Regions from separate parts of the Kineococcus aurantiacus genome, predicted to be linked through region 4. Evidence: riboswitches for the same ligand, from Rfam matches in the RefSeq annotation. Region 4 holds a riboswitch; each other region holds the start of a gene.
The links. Region 4 has a riboswitch for S-adenosylmethionine ahead of BJ968_RS05965 (sulfurtransferase). Riboswitches for the same ligand answer to the same signal wherever they lie in the genome.

Region 1: linked by a shared signal. The riboswitch ahead of BJ968_RS17800 (acyl-CoA dehydrogenase family protein) and the one ahead of BJ968_RS05965 (sulfurtransferase) in region 4 are both predicted to bind S-adenosylmethionine.
Region 2: linked by a shared signal. The riboswitch ahead of BJ968_RS22115 (LLM class flavin-dependent oxidoreductase) and the one ahead of BJ968_RS05965 (sulfurtransferase) in region 4 are both predicted to bind S-adenosylmethionine.
Region 3: linked by a shared signal. The riboswitch ahead of BJ968_RS05290 (MetQ/NlpA family ABC transporter substrate-binding protein) and the one ahead of BJ968_RS05965 (sulfurtransferase) in region 4 are both predicted to bind S-adenosylmethionine.

Annotation. Positions count from the first base shown of each region.
Region 1 is NZ_JACCBB010000001.1:3,697,281-3,701,456, reverse strand. Features, by position in the region: gene BJ968_RS26885 (GNAT family N-acetyltransferase) at 1-215, shown strand, start outside; gene BJ968_RS17800 (acyl-CoA dehydrogenase family protein) at 191-1,465, opposite strand; SAM riboswitch class IV at 1,520-1,632, opposite strand; gene BJ968_RS17795 (AAA family ATPase) at 1,749-3,683, opposite strand; gene mshB (N-acetyl-1-D-myo-inositol-2-amino-2-deoxy-alpha-D-glucopyranoside deacetylase) at 3,855-4,176, opposite strand, start outside.
Region 2 is NZ_JACCBB010000001.1:4,641,778-4,645,953, reverse strand. Features, by position in the region: gene BJ968_RS22120 (hypothetical protein) at 1-346, opposite strand, end outside; SAM riboswitch class I at 1,148-1,242, shown strand; gene BJ968_RS22115 (LLM class flavin-dependent oxidoreductase) at 1,557-2,654, shown strand; gene BJ968_RS22110 (NtaA/DmoA family FMN-dependent monooxygenase) at 2,651-4,024, shown strand; gene BJ968_RS22105 (NtaA/DmoA family FMN-dependent monooxygenase) at 4,021-4,176, shown strand, end outside.
Region 3 is NZ_JACCBB010000001.1:1,114,163-1,118,338, reverse strand. Features, by position in the region: gene BJ968_RS05295 (ATP-binding cassette domain-containing protein) at 1-662, opposite strand, end outside; gene BJ968_RS05290 (MetQ/NlpA family ABC transporter substrate-binding protein) at 659-1,606, opposite strand; SAM riboswitch class IV at 1,674-1,784, opposite strand; gene BJ968_RS05285 (DUF1737 domain-containing protein) at 1,869-2,060, opposite strand; gene BJ968_RS05280 (DUF7711 family protein) at 2,057-2,671, opposite strand; gene BJ968_RS05275 (OsmC family protein) at 2,728-3,231, shown strand; gene BJ968_RS05270 (cytosine permease) at 3,236-4,176, opposite strand, start outside.
Region 4 is NZ_JACCBB010000001.1:1,248,606-1,252,781, forward strand. Features, by position in the region: gene BJ968_RS05955 (GNAT family N-acetyltransferase) at 1-276, opposite strand, end outside; gene BJ968_RS05960 (aminotransferase class I/II-fold pyridoxal phosphate-dependent enzyme) at 273-1,502, opposite strand; gene BJ968_RS05965 (sulfurtransferase) at 1,499-2,401, opposite strand; SAM riboswitch class I at 2,562-2,656, opposite strand; gene BJ968_RS05970 (FAD-binding oxidoreductase) at 2,704-4,074, opposite strand.

The DNA of each region.
Region 1 (4,176 bases), 2.4 Mb from region 4:
CGGGGGTGACGGCCGTGGAGACGGCCCCCACCCACCGCCGGCGCGGGCTGGGCCGGCGGGTGCTGGCCGAGGTCGCCGACTGGGCCCGCGCGCGCGGCGCGGCGTCGACGTACCTGCAGGTGCAGGCCGACAACACCGGCGCGCGGGCGCTGTACGCGGGGCAGGGCTTCGCCGTGCACCACGCGTACCACTACCGGGTGGCGCCCTCCGCCTGAGCGCCGCGGGCCACCGAGGCGTGGGTGCCGATGTCCCACACGAACGGCGGCTCGGTGCCGTTGACCGACCAGTCCCCCACGATGCGCTGCTTGTAGATCACCGGGTTGTGCGAGGCGACCGTGCGGGCGTTGCGCCAGTGCCGGTCCAGGTCCCGGGCCCGGGAGGTGCCGGAGGCGCCCAGGGTGTTGAACAGCAGCGTCGCGGCCCGCGGCACGGCCTCGGAGAGCACGACCTGCGCCTGGGCGGTGCGGATCTCCGCCTCCACGTTGGCGGCCCGGTCCCGGTCGGTGCCCGGTTCGCCGGCGGTGTCGGCCGCGGCCTGGACGGCCTGGGCGGCCGCGCGCACGAGGGCGCGGGCGGTGAAGGCGGTCGCGGAGATCTCCCCGGCCACCGAGAGCACCTGCGCGTCGTGGCGCACCAGCGGGGCCAGGCCGTGGGTGTAGGTGCGGGTGCGCGCGCGCACCTGCTGGGCGGTGTCGCGCTCGACGGCGGCCGCGATCCCGGCGTGCACCGCCAGCAGGACCAGCTGGTACAGGGCTGTCTGGTAGCGGAACCGGTCGGTGAAGGGTGCGACGTCGGCGGGGTCGACCTCGACGTCGTCCAGGACCAGGGTGCCCGTGCCGGTCAGCTGCTGGCCGAAGCCGTCCCAGTCGTCGGAGACCTCCACGCCCGGCGCGCGCACGGGGACCAGGACGGTGACGACCTCGAAGGAGCCGTCGGGCAGGAGCCGGCGGGCCGTGGCGTCGGTCCAGTCCGCGAAGATCGTGCCCGTCGTGTAGTACTTGCGGCCGGTGACGCTCGTGCGCCCCTCGCGGGTCGTCACGACGGTCTGCTGCTCGCCGGTGACGCCGTCGCCGACCTCGCTCCAGGAGTTGCCCACGAGCTCACCGGCGACGATGCGCTCCACCCAGCGGTCCCGGTGCTCCCCCGGCGGCAGGCTCAGGACCTGCTCGACCCACGCGACGTGCCCGCGGAAGACCTGCGGCAGGTTGGAGTCGGCCGTGGCCAGGTCGACGAGGAGCTCGGCGAGCTCGACGAGGTCGAGCCCCTCACCGCCCTCGGCCACGGGCAGCCGCAGCCGGCCGAACCCGGCGTCGAGCAGCTCGCGGACCGCGGCGCGCGGCAGCTCGTGGTCCTGCTCGCGGGCCACCGCGCCCTCGGCGATGCGCTGCAGCAGCGGGGCGAAGCGCTCGCGCACGGGTCGGGTGCTCGGGGTCGGGGTGGTCGGGGCCAGGGTGGTCGTGCTCAAGGGTCCTCCTCGGTCGCGGACGCGTCGGCGCCCGGAGGCGGGAGGGCGTGCACCGGCTCGTCCTTACCCGTGCCCGGGGCACCAGGGTCAGGTCTTCACCCGGGGCACCCCACGACGAGGAGGGTTGCCGGCCAGCGAGCCGGGGCTTGGCGCTGGCGCTCATGACCTGGCGCCAGCGAACCACACGCCCCCCGCGCGGGTCCAGCCACCCCGCGACGCGCGGGGTGGCCGGGTGCTGACGTCGCGGCCGGGGCTCCCCTCCGGGCCCCGGGCGCGACGGGTCTCACAGGTCCCGGTGGACCGGGGCCGGGTCGCGCAGGTCGATGACGGCCGGGGCCGCGTGCGCGGCCCGCGCCGCCTCCAGGACGTCGGTGATCTCGTGCCCGACGAGCTCGTGACGCTCCAGCAGCGCGTCGCGCAGGGCCGCCACGAGGTGCCGGTTGCGCTCGAGGAGCTCGCGGACGGACTCCTTCTGCTCGCTCAGCAGGTTCTCCACGAGGCGGCGGCCCTCGCCGTCGCCCAGGACGCGGGAGACGAGGTTGCCGTCGGCGAAGGCGCCCTGCTGGACGGCGGCGAAGGACACCAGCGTGCCGGCCATGCCGGCCGAGCCGACCATCTGCGCGGCGACCGACGTCGCGGACTGCAGGTCCCCGGCGGGGCCGGTGGACACGTCGCCGAAGAACAGCTCCTCGGCCACCTGCCCTCCGAAGGCGATCTTGATCATCCCGGCGAGCTCGGTGCGCGAGCGGGTGTAGACGTCCTCGGCGTCGCCGTGGGCGAGCAGCCCGAGGGAGCCGGCGCGCTTGACGATCGTGAGGATCTCCAGCCGGCGCTGCGGGGCGACGAGCCAGGCCACGGTCGCGTGCCCGGCCTCGTGGGTGGCGATGAGCCGGGCCTCGTGGTCGGTGTAGGCGACGGGCTGCCCCAGGCCCACCTCGGTGACCAGGCGGGCGTGCTCCAGGTCGGCCCAGCTCATCCCCTCGCCGTCGCGGCGGACGGCGTTGACGAGGGCCTCGTCGAGCAGGTTCTCGATCATCACGGGCGAGTAGCCGTTGGTGATCCCGGCCAGGGCGTCGCGCCGCTCGGCGTCGTCGAGGGCCGGTTCGTGGGCCTTGCGGGCCAGGAAGTGGTCGACGAGCTGGCGGCGGCCGTTCTTGTCCGGCAGGCCGAAGCTCATCCGGCGGTCGAAGCGGCCCGGGCGCAGCAGGGCCGGGTCGAGGGCGTCGGCTCGGTTGGTCGCGGCGATGAGCAGGACCTCGACGGGTTCGCTCACGGGCCGCGTCAGCCGGCGGTGGGCGGGCAGGAACCGGTTGGCGGTGTCGACGAACCAGCCGACGACCCGCTCGGAGGTGGTGGGCTCGTCGAAGGACTGCATCTGCACGAGGAGCTCGTTGACGACGCCGCTGGCGCCCTCGCTGGAGGCGAGGCGCTCGACGTGCAGCGCGGGGGTCTGCGCCGCGGGCCCGGCCATCGGCAGGTTCGTCAGCCCGCCGCAGCCCACGACGGAGCTGGCGGGCGGGACCGTCGCGGTCGCGGCGCTCATCCCGCCGCGCGCGGCGGCGATCGCGTCGATCTCCTCGATGAACCCGATGGCCCCGCCCTCGCGGCGGGCGGCCTTGCGCAGCGCCTTGAAGTAGGAGCGCAGCTTGCGGGCCGTCGCGCCGTACCACATGGACTGGAAGCTGGTCGCGGAGACGAAGAGGAACGGGACCCCGGCCTCGCGGGCCATGGCCTTGGCCATGTGGGTCTTGCCCGTGCCGGGCGAGCCCTCGAACAGCAGGCCGCGGCGGGGCCGGCCGCCCATGCGGGTGCGGAAGGTGCGGGCGGACAGGAACAGGTCGAGGCTGCGCTCGACGTCCTCCTTGACGGGGTCCAGGCCCACGACGTCGTCGAGGGAGACGTCGATCTGCTCGGGCCGGTACACGACGTGCGGGGACCGGCCCGAGACGAGCGTCTGCCCCAGCAGCAGCGCGATCATCAGCGCGAAGAAGACGCCGACCATGACGTAGATCGGGTCGACGGCGGGCAGCGAGGGGACGAGGGAGCCGCCGAGGGCCAGCCGCACGTCGACGAGGAGCACGGCGGCCAGGACGGCCAGGAGCAGCGCCCGGGTGCGGCGGCGGCGGTTGCGCTCGCGCGCCCGGCCGACGTCGGCGCTGTCGCGGGCGGGGCGCGCCACGGGCGCGGGGGGCGCGGGCGTGCGCTGGTCGTGGGCCACGAGCGGCTCCTCTCGGTCCGCCCGGCGGTTCCGGACGTGCGTCCACCCAACCCCGCCCGTTCACGCAGGGCCACCCTCTGTGACGCGTTCGGACGATGGCGTTCACCCGAGCGGCGCAACGGACCGTGATCGGGTCATCACCGAGCCGGTCCGCGGCGCCCCGCCCGCGGCTCAGGCCGAGGGCGCCACCCCCGCGAACAGGTCGGTCTCGCGGCCGTCGGCGTCGAAGGGCCCCGAGGCCACCCCGTGCACGAGCCGGAAGTGCTCGACCGGCCAGACCGGCTGCGGCACGCCGTTGGACAGCCGCATGAGGGGCGGCGCGGCGTCGAGGTCGAGGCTGATCTGGGTGGCGTGGGCGCGCAGCGCGGCGAGCTTGGCGGGCAGCTGCCCCGTCCCGTCGACGACCGTCGTCACGGCCTCGTCGGGGACCACGACGCTCGGCAGCGGCCCCTCGGGGTCGGCGGCCCCCTGCGCCCCCGAGGCCGCGATCGCG
Region 2 (4,176 bases), 3.4 Mb from region 4:
GCCGGTGCGACAGCGGGTGCCCGCCGACGCTGGTCATGCCCTCGGCCGCGACGGCGACGGCGACCACGAGGTCCGCGGCGTACAGGTGCTCCCGCACCGACGCCCCGTCCACCGCGGCGATGCTGTGCCGGGGAGTGAGCGCCGCGGCCCGGTGGGCGAAGGGGACGATCTGCCCGTCGACCAGGAGCCGCTCACGCAGCGTGCTGCGGAAGGCGGCCACCGGCGACAGGAGCCGGTGGGCCTCCGTCGCCAGCGGGCCGGCCTCGCCCAGCAACGCCGCCATCAGCTCCACGGCGACGGGCCCAGCGGGCCCGCCGGCGTCGCCGGGGCCAGCCGACCGGCCCACCGCCACCCCCTCCGGCACCCCCTCCGGCACCGCTGCGCTCACCGGCGTCCCCCGGGCGTGGTGCTGCGGGCCGCAGCGCGCGGGGCTCGCCGCCGCGGGAGGCCGTCGCGGCGCCGGGGCGGGAGCACTCGGCTGAGGGGAGTCACGCCTCCCTTCTACACGCAGGCGGCGACAGGGGGTCGTCCCCGGGTGGGTGGAGCGCCTCCGACCACCGCCGCGGGGTCCGCAGGCCGAGCGGCGCGGCGCACCAGCTGCCGTCGGGGCGGCCCGGCCCGCGACGTCGCCGACCGGCCCCCCTGCTCCCTCCAGCGGTGGGCGGCCCTGCCCCCCGGGGGGGCCGAGACGGGTGCGCCGCCGATGTCCGGGGAGCTGATCGCGACCGACGGGACCGGCACGATCGTGGCCCGGCACCTCACCGACGCCCCGACCCGCCTCGTGCCGGTCAGCACCTGCGGCCGCCGGCGGACGACGACAACGCCCGGTACCGGCCGACGACGGCCGAACCGTGGGCGAACCCCACCCGCGAGTTCCGCGCCGGAGACGGATCGTGGTCCTGTTCCGGGCCGGCGAGGTGGGCGGTGCCGCCGGGGGGTCGAACTCCGTGGCACGGACCACCGCAGCCGGAACAGGGGCAGCGGGTCGTCGATGCCGGTGGGTGTGTCGGCGACGCCGCGGAACTCGCCGGCGCTGGGAAGCAGGTAGCCGGCGGAGGGGGTGGGTCCACCGCCGGCGCGGATCACCGCGGCGCCGGCCCGGTCACGGCACGGTTGACACCGGTCCCCGCGATGGGATCAAATTCACGCACCATCCAGAGCGGCCGAGAGACTTGGCTCGACGACGCCGCAGCAACCACCAGTCCCCTGGGCTGACAGGTGCTTCCGCCAAGACGATGGAATGCGGAGGTCAGCGTGCACCACCTGAACACGGCGATCGCTGGACCACGCCCCCGGCTGCACCTGGTGCGGCGGCGTCACGTCGACCTGGCGCTGCAGTCCAGCGACTGCTGTCCGGCCCGACCAGCGACCTGATCCCCGTTCCTCGTCCTGCACTGCGAGCGGTCCGCGCCTGAGCGGTTCGCGGCGGGCCGACCTGCGCCGGGCCGTCGACGGACCGTCCGCGCCCGTCCCGTCGCCCACTCGTTCCGTCGCCGCACCCGTCAACCGTTCCTCCCCCACCCCCTCGACACTCGAGCGAATCGGAGCGCACCGCCGTGAGCGCCACCCCGGGGTTGTCCCTGGCCATGTTCTCCCACCTGCAGGCCGTACCCGACTCCCACTCCTACACCGACGAGCTGGAGCTGTTCATCACGGCCGAGCACCTCGGCTTCGACACCGCCTGGGTCCGGCAGTTCCACCTGCGCGAGGCGTCCGGCCCGCACACCAGCGGCGGGTTGCCCTCCCCGTTCGTGCTGCTGGCCGCCCTGGCGACCTGTACCACCCGGCTGCACCTGGGGACCGCAGCGGTCACCCTCCCGCTGGAGAACCCGGTGCGGGTGGCCGAGGACGCCGCGGTGCTGGACCGGCTCAGCGGCGGCCGCGTCGAACTGGGGGTGGCCAACGGCGGCGGGGCGCCCGGGCTGCTGGAACTCTTCGCCCACGACGGGGACCCCGTTCCCGGTGGCGCGGACGTCGAGGCCGCCAAGGACCGCTACGGGCAACTGCTGACCCGTCTCCTGCACGCCCTGGACGGGCACGCCCTGACCACCCGCGGGCAACGGCTCAACCCGCCGGCGCCGGGACTGGGTGATCGGGTGTGGGAGGCCGTGCTGACAGCGCGCAGCGCCGCCGAAGCCGCGCGCCGCGGCCACGGGATCCTGGTCGGCACCACCCAGACCGTGCCGGCCGAGGTGACCGCCGCGGCCTACCACGAGGCCCTGCCGGCCGGGGTCGTCCCGCGGGTGGCGGTCTCCACCGCGATCCACCCCGCGCGCAGCCGGGAGGAGGCCCTGCGGAAGGCGGCGCCGGGCATCGAGGCCAAGTACGCCTGGGGCGCCTCCTTCCTGGGCGAGGCCACCACGCTGGCGCAGAAGGCCGCGCGCCTGAACCTGCACCACGGCACCGCGCAGGACATCGCCGCCTCGCTGCTGGCCTCACCGTGGCTGGAGCACGCCACTCAGCTCAACGTCCAGGTCGAGCTGGGTCCCGCCGACTTCGGGGCCCGCGCCGAGGCGCTGGCCCTGTTCGCCGAGCAGGTCGCCCCGCACGTGGGCTGGACCGCACCGTCCGCGGACCCGCCCACCGGGCCCCCCGGCGCTCAGGTGGCTGACCCGGGTGCCCGCCGGGCCGACCTCGTCGGGACGCGCGCGTGAGCGCGGACCGGGGCCCGGAGCGGCAGCAGCAGGAACGGCGCGAGCGCGGGCTCGTCCTGGGGGCCATGCACTTCTACCCCGGCGGGGAGCACGCGACCAGCTGGCGCCTGCCCGGTGCCCAGCCCGAGCGCTACCTGGACGTGGACTACTACGCCGACTTCGCTCGCACCGCCGAACGGGGCGGGTTCGCGACGATCTTCCTGGCCGACGAGCTGTACGTGTGGGACCGCTTCGCCAGCGGCGTGGAGCACGTGGTGAACGTCCGCACCGAGCCCTTCACCCTGCTGGGCGCCCTGTCGCAGCTGACCGAGCGGATCGGGCTGGCCGCGACCGTCTCCACGACCTACCACGAGCCGTACCACGTGGCCCGCAAACTGGCCTCGCTGGACTTCCTGAGCCAGGGACGCGCGGCGTGGAACCTGGTGACCAGCGCCGCGGACGAGGAGGCCCGCAACTTCGGGGCCGGCACCCACCTGGCGCACGCCGACCGGTACCGGCGCGCCGGGGAGTTCGTGCAGGTCGTGCGCGGGTTGTGGGACAGCTGGGACGACGACGCCTTCACCTACGACAAGGGATCGGGGTTCTTCGCCCGCGCCGAGAAGCTGCACGTCCTGGGCCACCACGGGGAGTTCTTCGACGTCCGCGGGCCCCTGAACATCGCCCGCCCGCCCCAGGGGCACCCGGTGCTGTTCCAGGCCGGCGCCTCCCCGGCCGGCCGGGCACTGGCCGCGGCGAACGCCGACGCGGTCTTCACCCCCTGGGAGCACGACCTCGGCGCGGCGCAGCGGCTGTACGCCGACTACGCCGCCCGCACCAGCGCCGCCGGCCGGGACCCGCGCGAGCTGCTGGTCCTGCCCGCCCTGTCCCCCGTCCTGGGGCGCACCCCGGCCGAGGCGGTCGAGAAGCTGGAACTCATCGAGTCCCTCACCCCCGACCGGGTCGCGCTCGACCTGCTGTCGCACCACCTGGAGGTCGACCTGTCCGACCGGCCGCTGGACGAGCCGTTCACGCACGACTTCTCCGGCGGCACCAACCAGGTCCAGAGCCTGTACGCGACGGTGCAGGAACTGGTGGGCGAGGGCCGGCGCACCCTGCGGGACGTCTACCGCACGCTGCTGCGTCGACGCTTCCTGCCCGGTACCCCGGCGCAGGTCGCCGACCACATGCAGGAACGGTTCACCCGCGGCGCCGCCGACGGCTTCATGCTGGCCTTCTCCTCCCTGCCCGAGGGCATCGAGGAGTTCGTCGACACCGTGGTCCCCGAACTGCGCCGCCGCGGCGTCTACCGCGGGGAGTACCGCGGGGAGACCCTGCGGGAGAACCTGGGGCTGGACGTGCCGTCCAGCCGCTGGACGCAGGTGAGCGCGTGAGCGCCGACCACCTGGTGCTGGGGGCTTTCCTGTTCCACCCCGGCGGTGCGCACGTCACCGGCTGGCGGCACGAACGGTCCCGCCCCGCTGAGCACCTGAGCCCGAAGTACTACGCGCACTTCGCCCGCGTCGCCGAAGCCGGCACGTTCGAC
Region 3 (4,176 bases), 130 kb from region 4:
CCGTCCTCCATGACCGCGACGCGGTCGGCGATCTGGCGCACGGCGTCCATCTCATGGGTGATGACGACGATCGTCACGCCCAGTTCGGCGTTGACCCGGCGCAGCAGCGACAGCACCTCGGTCGTGGTCTCGGGGTCCAGCGCGCTGGTGGCCTCGTCGGCCAGCAGCAGCGGGGGGTTCGTGGCCAGCGCCCGGGCGATGCCGACGCGCTGCTTCTGCCCGCCGGACAGCTGCTCGGGGTAGGAGTGCGCGCGGTCGAGCAGCCCGACGAAGTCGAGGAGCTCGGCGGTGCGCCGGTCGCGCTCGGCCTTGCCCACGCCCGCGACCTTCAGCGGGTAGGCGACGTTCCCGGCGACGGTCCGGGACCGGAAGAGGTTGAACTGCTGGAAGATCATCCCGATCTTCGAGCGGGCCGCCCGCAGTTCCCCCTCGGACAGCTTCGTCAGGTCCTGGCCGCCGACGAGGACGCTGCCCGACGTCGGCTTCTCCAGGGCGTTGAGCAGCCGGACCAGGGTGGACTTGCCGGCACCGGAGTACCCGATGACCGCGAGCACCTCACCGGTCCGCACCTCCAGCGAAACGGCGTCGACCGCCGCGACGGAGGACCCGTCGCGGCGGTCGAAGCGCTTGGAGACGTTCTCCAGGGTGATGAGCGCGGTCACTTGCCCTGGGCGGCCTTCGCGTCGGCCTCGACCTTCACCGTCTCCGCCTGCAGGTCCGCGGCGGGGGTGTCCTGCACGACCGCGCTGGGGTTGTCCTGCAGGAAGACCTCCTGCACGGCCGGGTCGTGCCACAGCGCGGCCAGGTCGAGGTAGGTCTCGTCGTCCACGTCGGCCTTGCGGGCGGCGAAGATGTTGACGTACGGCGCGGCCGCGGCGGCGGTCGGGTCGTCCTTGACGATGATGTTCTCGTCGGACAGCTTCGCGGCGGTCGCGTAGTTGTTGTTGACGATGGCGGCGGCGACCGACCCGGACTGCAGGGCGCTGGCGGTCTGGTCGGCGGCGACGGTGGTGACCTTCACCTTCGAGGACTCGATGTCGTTCGTCGTGGAGAACGCGGTGCCGCCGTCCTTCAGCGTGACCAGGCCGGCCTGCTGCAGCACGAGGAGGCCGCGGGCCTCGTTGATGGCGTCGTTGGGGATCGCGACCTGCGCGTCGGCGGGCAGCTCGGCGGCGGACTTCGCGGTGAGGGAGTACAGCGGCAGCGGGTACACGGCGGTCGCGCCGATGGGCTGCAGGTCGTCGTCCGCGGTGGCGTTGTAGTTCGCCAGGTACTGGATGTGCTGGAACTGGTTCAGGTCCAGCTCCCCCTGCGACAGCGCCGGGTTCGGCAGCGTGTAGTCGGAGAAGTTCACCAGCTCGACCGTCACGCCGAGCTTGGACTCGGCGAGCTCGGTGTAGGTCGTCCAGTACGGCAGCGACTTGTCGGCGACGCCGATCTTCACCGTCCTGGCCTCACCGCCGGAGGCCGAGGTGCTGGTGGAGTCGTCGCGGGTGCCCAGGACGATCGCGACGATCACGACGGCGATGACGACGACGGCGGCGATCAGGCCGTAGAGCAGGCCGCGGCGCTTGGGCTTGTCGGGCAGGGCGGGGGCGGTGGACACGAGGACACTCCGGTTGTCGTGCGGGCGGGCGCGCGGCTCGCAGCTGCCGTGATCGACGACGTCCGGCGATCCGCGCTTGCCGGACGGGATCGTCCGGCCAGGTCCTCACCTGGGGCACCCCGCCGCGGGGGAGGGTTGCCGGACAGCCAGCCAGGGCTTCTCGCTGTCACTCATGACCTGCCCGCACCTTAACACCGCCTGTCAGACAGCGGTAACGGTCACGGGTGCCGCAACGGGCCCCCGCCCGGGGGCCGCCGGGCGCTCAGCCCAGGACGTGGGGGAGGACGACGGCCTGGGCGGCGACGGTGCGCCCGTCGGTCGTCGTCACCGACGGGCTGCCGTGCAGCACGTACCCGTCGGCCAGGGCCGCGCTGACCTTCTCGCAGAAGGACCGGTCGTCGGGCCCGGTGAGGAGGCGGTAGGCGAGCTTGTCCGGGACGGTCTCGTCGCTCATGGCCGGAGGGTACCCCTGGCCGTCCGCAGGTCCAGGTACCCCAGCGCGGCGTCGGCCAGGGCGTCGCCGCGCCGTTCCGGCGAACCCGGTGACCACCGCTTCGCGTCGTACTCCGAGGCCGTGCGGCGCAACGCCTCCAGGCTCACGGCGAGCTCGGCGTCCAGGCGGGCGGCCAGCTCGGCCGGCGTCGGCGGCTCGCCCCGCAGCGCGGCCCCCTCCCCGGCGCGCAGCCGCTCCAGCACGTCCGCGTCGAGACCCTCCTCGCGCGTCCAGAACCGCACCGGGCGGTCGACGACGTGGTTCCACACGGGCACCTCGCCGGACCGGAAGAACAGCTGGGCCGGTCTCGTCGCCAGCCCCGAGGCGGCGAGCCAGTGCCCGGCCGCGGGCGGGCGGGTGCCGAAGGCGCACTCGCCCTCGCGGGCGTTGGTCACGAGGGCGACCCGGACCCCGGTGGCGTCGTCGACGTCGTCGGTCCGGGGCCCCAGCAGGGTCCCGAAGACCCACGCCTGGAAGACCCTCAGCCGGACGATCCCCTCGGGCTGGCGGCCCACGTGCGCGCAGCCGTCGGCGACGTCCTGCAGGGTCTTCAGGGCGGTGCTCCACTTCACAGGGGCAGTCTCGCGGAAGTTGCGACGGCAACGGCAGCGGGGCCTAAGCTTCCCCGGTGGATTCGACCGAACTGAGGGCCCTGCAGAAGCCGTTGAAGGACGCCTACCGGGAGGACCCCGCGCAGGCGCTGGTCCCGGCCCGGGCCGTGGCGGTGCTGGACGGCCAGTCCATCGGCGTCTCGGTCGACGGCTTCGCGGGCACCACCCGCGCCGGGCTGCACCCCGCCGCCGGCGGTGACGGCACCGAGGCGTGCTCGGCGGACATGCTGTGCGAGGCCGTGGCGGCCTGCGCCGGGGTGACGCTGCGCAGCGTCGCCACGGCGATGGGCGTGGAGCTGCGCAACGCCTCCGTCACGGTCGACGCGCACTGGGACGCCCGCGGCACCCTGGGCGTCGCGCGCGAGGTCCCCGTCGGCATCACCGACGTGACCATCACCTTCGACTTCTCCTCCGACGCCGACGAGGCGACCGAGGCCAAGATGGTCTCCCTGGCCGAGCGCTACTGCGTCATCGCCCAGACGCTGCAGACGCCGCCGAAGGTCAGCGTCCAGCGCGCCTGAACCCTCACGCCCGGGAGTCGTGCGACCGCGACTCCTGGGCGCGGACGGCGCCCCGGCCGAACACGGCCACGACGACGAAGCCGAGGGCGAAGGCCAGCAGCACGCCCAGGCCCGCGTACCCCCAGTCGCCGTCCCAGTACCCCGCGTCCTGCCCCGACGGCGGCACCCACGTCGCCAGCCCCAGCGGCTCGAAGAAGTACCCCTGCCAGGCCAGCCACGAGGCGTTGGCGTTCGACACCAGCCCCCAGCCGATCGCCGTCGCCCCGGCCATCGTCAGGACCGGCAGCCAGCGCACCGACCCGTAGCGGCCCCGCGCGTCGAGCAGCTCGTCCTCGGCGTAGCCGGCGCGCCGCGTCGCGAGGTCGGCCAGGAAGATGCCGGCCCACGCCGCGATCGGCACGCCCAGGGTGATGAGGAACCCCTGGAACGGGGTGAGGAAGTCCACCGAGAAGAACGCGATGTAGATCGCGCCGGCGACCATGAGGCACGCGTCGACGAGCACCGCCACCGGCCGGGGCACCCGCAGGCCCACGTTGAGCAGGGCCAGCCCCGAGGAGTAGATGTCCATGACCGCCCCGCCGACCAGGCCCAGGACGGCCACGACCGCGAACGGCACGAGGAACCACGTCGGCAGGATGTCGGTCAGCGCCCCCACCGGGTCGGCCGCCACGCGCGCGCTCAGGTCCGGCTGCGAGCCCACGACGAGCGCCCCGAAGACCAGCAGCACCGCCGGCCCCAGCGAGGACCCCAGCGTCGTCCACAGCACCACCCCGCCGCTGGAGGCGTCCCGCGGCAGGTAGCGGGAGTAGTCGGCCGCGGCGTTGGCCCAGCCCAGCCCGAACCCCGTCATGACCATGGTGAACGCGCCCACGACGGCCGCGGTGTCGCCGGCCGGGATCGCCGAGACCGTCCCCCAGTCGACCGAGCCGGCCGCGAAGGCGATGT
Region 4 (4,176 bases):
CCGCAACGGCTCCCCCGCGACGGACAGCCGGCGCAGGCTGGCCGTCGCGGCCGGTTCGCCGCCGGCCAGCGCGAGCCACGCCACGTCGACCTCACCGGCGGACGGTGCCGGCGGGTAGGACCGGGGGGCGCCGTCGGGGTGGGCGTACCGGGGGCCGATCTCGGCGTCCATGAGGGCGCGCAGGGCCGCGACGCGCGGGTCGTCCCAGCCCGTGGCCACCCACGTGACCACGGCCGGCCCGCCCGTCCCGGCACCCGTCTCGAGGCGGACGGTCACCGGCGGGCCAGCGGGGAGGCGAACGCGACCGCGACGCGGTGCACGGCCTCGCGCAGCTCCTGCGGCGTCAGGTCCGAGAACCCCCAGCGGAAGTGGTCGGGGAACTCGTGCGGGCCGACGGGGCTGAAGTACCGGCCGAGCGGGAAGTCGACGGCGTTCTGCCGGGCCGCCTCCAGCGCCCTCTCCAGGTCGATCGCGGGGTCGACGACCCGACCCCAGACGAAGATGCCGCCGTCGGCCGGCGGGACCTCCAGGACCCCGGTCAGTTCCTCCGTGACCGCGGCCAGCAGCGCGTCGTGCCGCTCCCGCAGCACGGACCGGCTGTGCCGCAGCGCCTCGACCAGGTTCCCCGGCGTCGCCAGGAAGCGGTGGACCGCCCGCTGCACCACGAGGGAGGTGTGCTGGTCGGAGTCGCGGCGGGCGTCCAGGACGGCGCCGATCAGCCACTCGGGGCCGGCGATCCAGCCCAGCCTCAACCCCGGCCCCAGCGTCTTGGAGAAGGTGTTCACGTGCAGGACCTGCTCGGAGGCCAGGTCCAGGTCCTCGGCGGGCGTGCCGTCGAAGCGCAGCTTGCGGTAGGGGTCGTCGGACAGCACGAGGAAGCCGTACCGCTCGGCGAGCTCCACGAGCCGCCGGCGCGAGGCCGTCGGGGCGCTCGTGCCCGTGGGGTTCTGGAAGTCCGGGATCGTGTAGACGAGCTTGGGGCGCAGCCCGGCCCGCAGCTGGGACTCCAGGTCGTCCAGGTCGATGCCGTCGGGCCCGGTGGCGACCGGCCGGGTGTCGACGCGCCGCTGGCGCAGCAGCGTCAGGACGAGCGGGTACGTCGGGTTCTCGACGAGCACCACGTCGTCGCTGTCCAGCAGCGCGTCGAACACGAGCGCCAGGGAGTGCAGGGCCCCGTTGGTGACGGCGACGCGCTGGGGCGCGGTGCCCTCGTCGGCCGCGATCCACTCGCGCAGCTCGGGCAGACCCAGCGGCACCGAGTAGCGCAGCGACGGCGCGGCCGGGTCGGCCAGCTCCTCGGCGAAGGCGCGCGACAGCCCGGCCAGCGGCAGGGCCGCCGCCCCGGGGACCCCGCCGTGCAGGCCGATGGTGCCCTCGACGGGGCTGGCCGGGCGCGGCCCGAACCCCACGGCGGGCAGCACGTCCCGGGCCCGCCGCGACAGCAGGTGCGGGCCGCTGAGCAGTTCGGGGTCGAGCCCCGCCCCGTCCTCCAGGAGCGTCACCGGGCCACCTGCCCCGGCTCGGCGCCGACGGCGATGGGCACGCGGACCGCGTTGCCCCACTCGGTCCAGCTGCCGTCGTAGTTGCGCACGTCGGGCAGGCCGAGCAGGTGGGTCAGCACGAACCACGTGTGGCTGGAGCGTTCCCCGATGCGGCAGTACGCGATCGTCGGCTGATCGGGGTCCAGGTGCGCCCCACCGGTGGTGTAGAGGGCTTCGAGGGCGGCGCGGTCCTTGAACCGGCCGTCCTCGGCGGCGGCCTGCGCCCAGGGGACGTTCGCCGCCCCGGGGACGTGGCCGCCGCGGACGGTGCCCTCCTGCGGGTAGTCGGGGATGTTCGTGAGCTGGCCGGAGTACTCCCCAGGGGAGCGCACGTCGATGAGCTGACCGCCGAGGTGCGCGCGCACGTCGGGCAGGAAGGCGCGGATCGTGCTGTCGTCGCGGTCCACCACGGGGTAGTCGGTCGGGGTGCGCTCGACGGTGTCGGTCGTCAGCTCCCGCCCCTCGGCGGCCCACGCGGCCCGGCCGCCGTCGAGCAGCCGGACGTCGGGGTGCCCGAACAAGCTGAAGACCCACAGCGCGTAGGCCGCCCACCAGTTGTTCTTGTCGCCGTACACGACGACGGTGTCGTCACGGCTGATCCCCTTGCGGGACAGCAGCTCGGAGAAACCCTTGCCGTCGAGGTAGTCGCGGGTCACCTGGTCGTTGAGCTCGGTGTGCCAGTCGACCTTCACGGCGCCGGGGACGTGGCCGGTGTCGTACAGGAGGACGTCCTCGTCGCTCTCGACGACGACGAGGCCCTCGCGGCCGAGGTTCTGCGCCAGCCAGGCGGTGCTGACGAGGCGGTCGGGGTGGGCGTAGGCGGCGAACTTGGGGTCGCTGGTGTCGGCGGGGGTGGGCATGGGTGTGCTCCGGGGATCGGTGGGACGAGGACGCTGGGCCGGGCCTCAGCGACAGGCGCTGCTGGCGCGGCGGCACAGGTCCACCACGCGCCGGCTGCGGGCGTGGAAGGGCCTGCCCGGACGGCGCCGGGGAGCACGGGACGTGCGGTGCTGCATCGATCCTCCATCGTTCCCGGCGGAAGCACCCGCACCCGTTCGCACGGGGGGTTGCTGCGGCGTCACGGAGCCAGGTCTCTCAGCCGCTCTTGATGGTTGCCCCACCACTCTCGCGGGACCGCGAACCGGTTGTCAATCCCCCGCCCTCACAGGGCCTTGCCCGGGTTGAGCAGGCCCAGCGGGTCGAACACGGCCTTGATGCCGGCCTGCAGCTCGCGCACGCGCGGGGCGAGCTCGTCGGCCAGCCACCGCTGCTTGGCCGTGCCGATGCCGTGCTCGCCGCTGATGGTCCCGCCCAGGCGCAGCGCCGTCGCGACCACCTCGTCGGCGGCCGCCTCCAGGCGCTCGGCGGCACCGGGGACCTCGTCGGCGAACAGCAGCGGGTGGAAGTTCCCGTCCCCGGCGTGGGCCACCGCGCGCACCGAGACCCCGTGCGCCGCACCGATCCTGGTGATCTCCCGGTGGAACTGCCCGATGCGCGAGAGCGGGACCGCGACGTCCTCGCCCACGGCCAGCTCGTCCTCCAGCGGACCACGGCCGGTCCGGCGCAGCTCCCAGTGGAACTCCGCGTCGTCGCCGTGCAGGCGGCGGGTGCGCCCCCCGGCCCCGGCCAGCGCCGCCTCCACCTCGGCCGCCTCGGCCTCGGCCCCGTGCCCGTCGGTCTGCACGAGCAGCAGCGCGTCGCCGTGGGCGGCCAGGGACGTGCCCGAGTGGGCGTCGACGTCGCCCAGCGTGGGGCCGTCCAGCAGCTCGACGACGGCCGGTCGCGCCGTCCCCGCCGTGATCGCCAGCAGGCCCTGCGCGGCCGCGTCGACGGAGTCGAACCAGGCCGCGACGGTCTCCTCCCGGACCGGCCGGGGCCGCAGCCGCACGGTGATGCCCACGACGACCCCGAGCGTCCCCTCCGAGCCCGTGAACAGCCCCACGAGGTCCAGCCCGGTGACCCCCTTGATGGAGCGGTGCCCCGTCGAGACGAGGGTCCCGTCGGCCAGCACCACGTCGAGGGCCAGCACCGACTCGCGGGTGACGCCGTACTTGGCGCACCGCAACCCCCCGGCGTTGGTGGCGACGTTGCCGCCGATGCTGGAGACGCGCCAGCTCGCCGGGTCCGGGGCGTAGCGCAACCCCAGCGGCGCGAGCGCGGCGTCGAGGTCGGCGCCCAGCACGCCGGGTTCGACCCGGGCCACCTGGTCGGCGGGGGCGATCTCGAGGATCCGGTCCAGCCGCTCGGTGGACAGCACGATCCCGCCGGCCACCCCGACCGCTCCGCCCGACAACCCCGTTCCGGCCCCGCGCGGCACCACCGGCACCCGGTGCCGGGTGGCCCAGCGCAGCACCGCCTGGACGCCCTCGACGTCGGCGGGGCGGACGACGGCCAGGACCCCCGCGGGGGCGTCGACGCGGGACCGGTCCGTCACCTCGTGCGCGGCGAACCGGACGTCCACGGCACCCGGGAGCGCGGCGTCGAGCTCGGCCAGCGGGCCCGTCAGGACGTCGGGGAGCAGTTCGGTCGTCATGGGTTTCTCCGATCGGGTGGGGACCTGGAGCACCCGGGGTCGTCACGGGTGCGGTGGGGGGAACACCATCGCACACCGGGGCGGGCGGGAGATTGACGACGG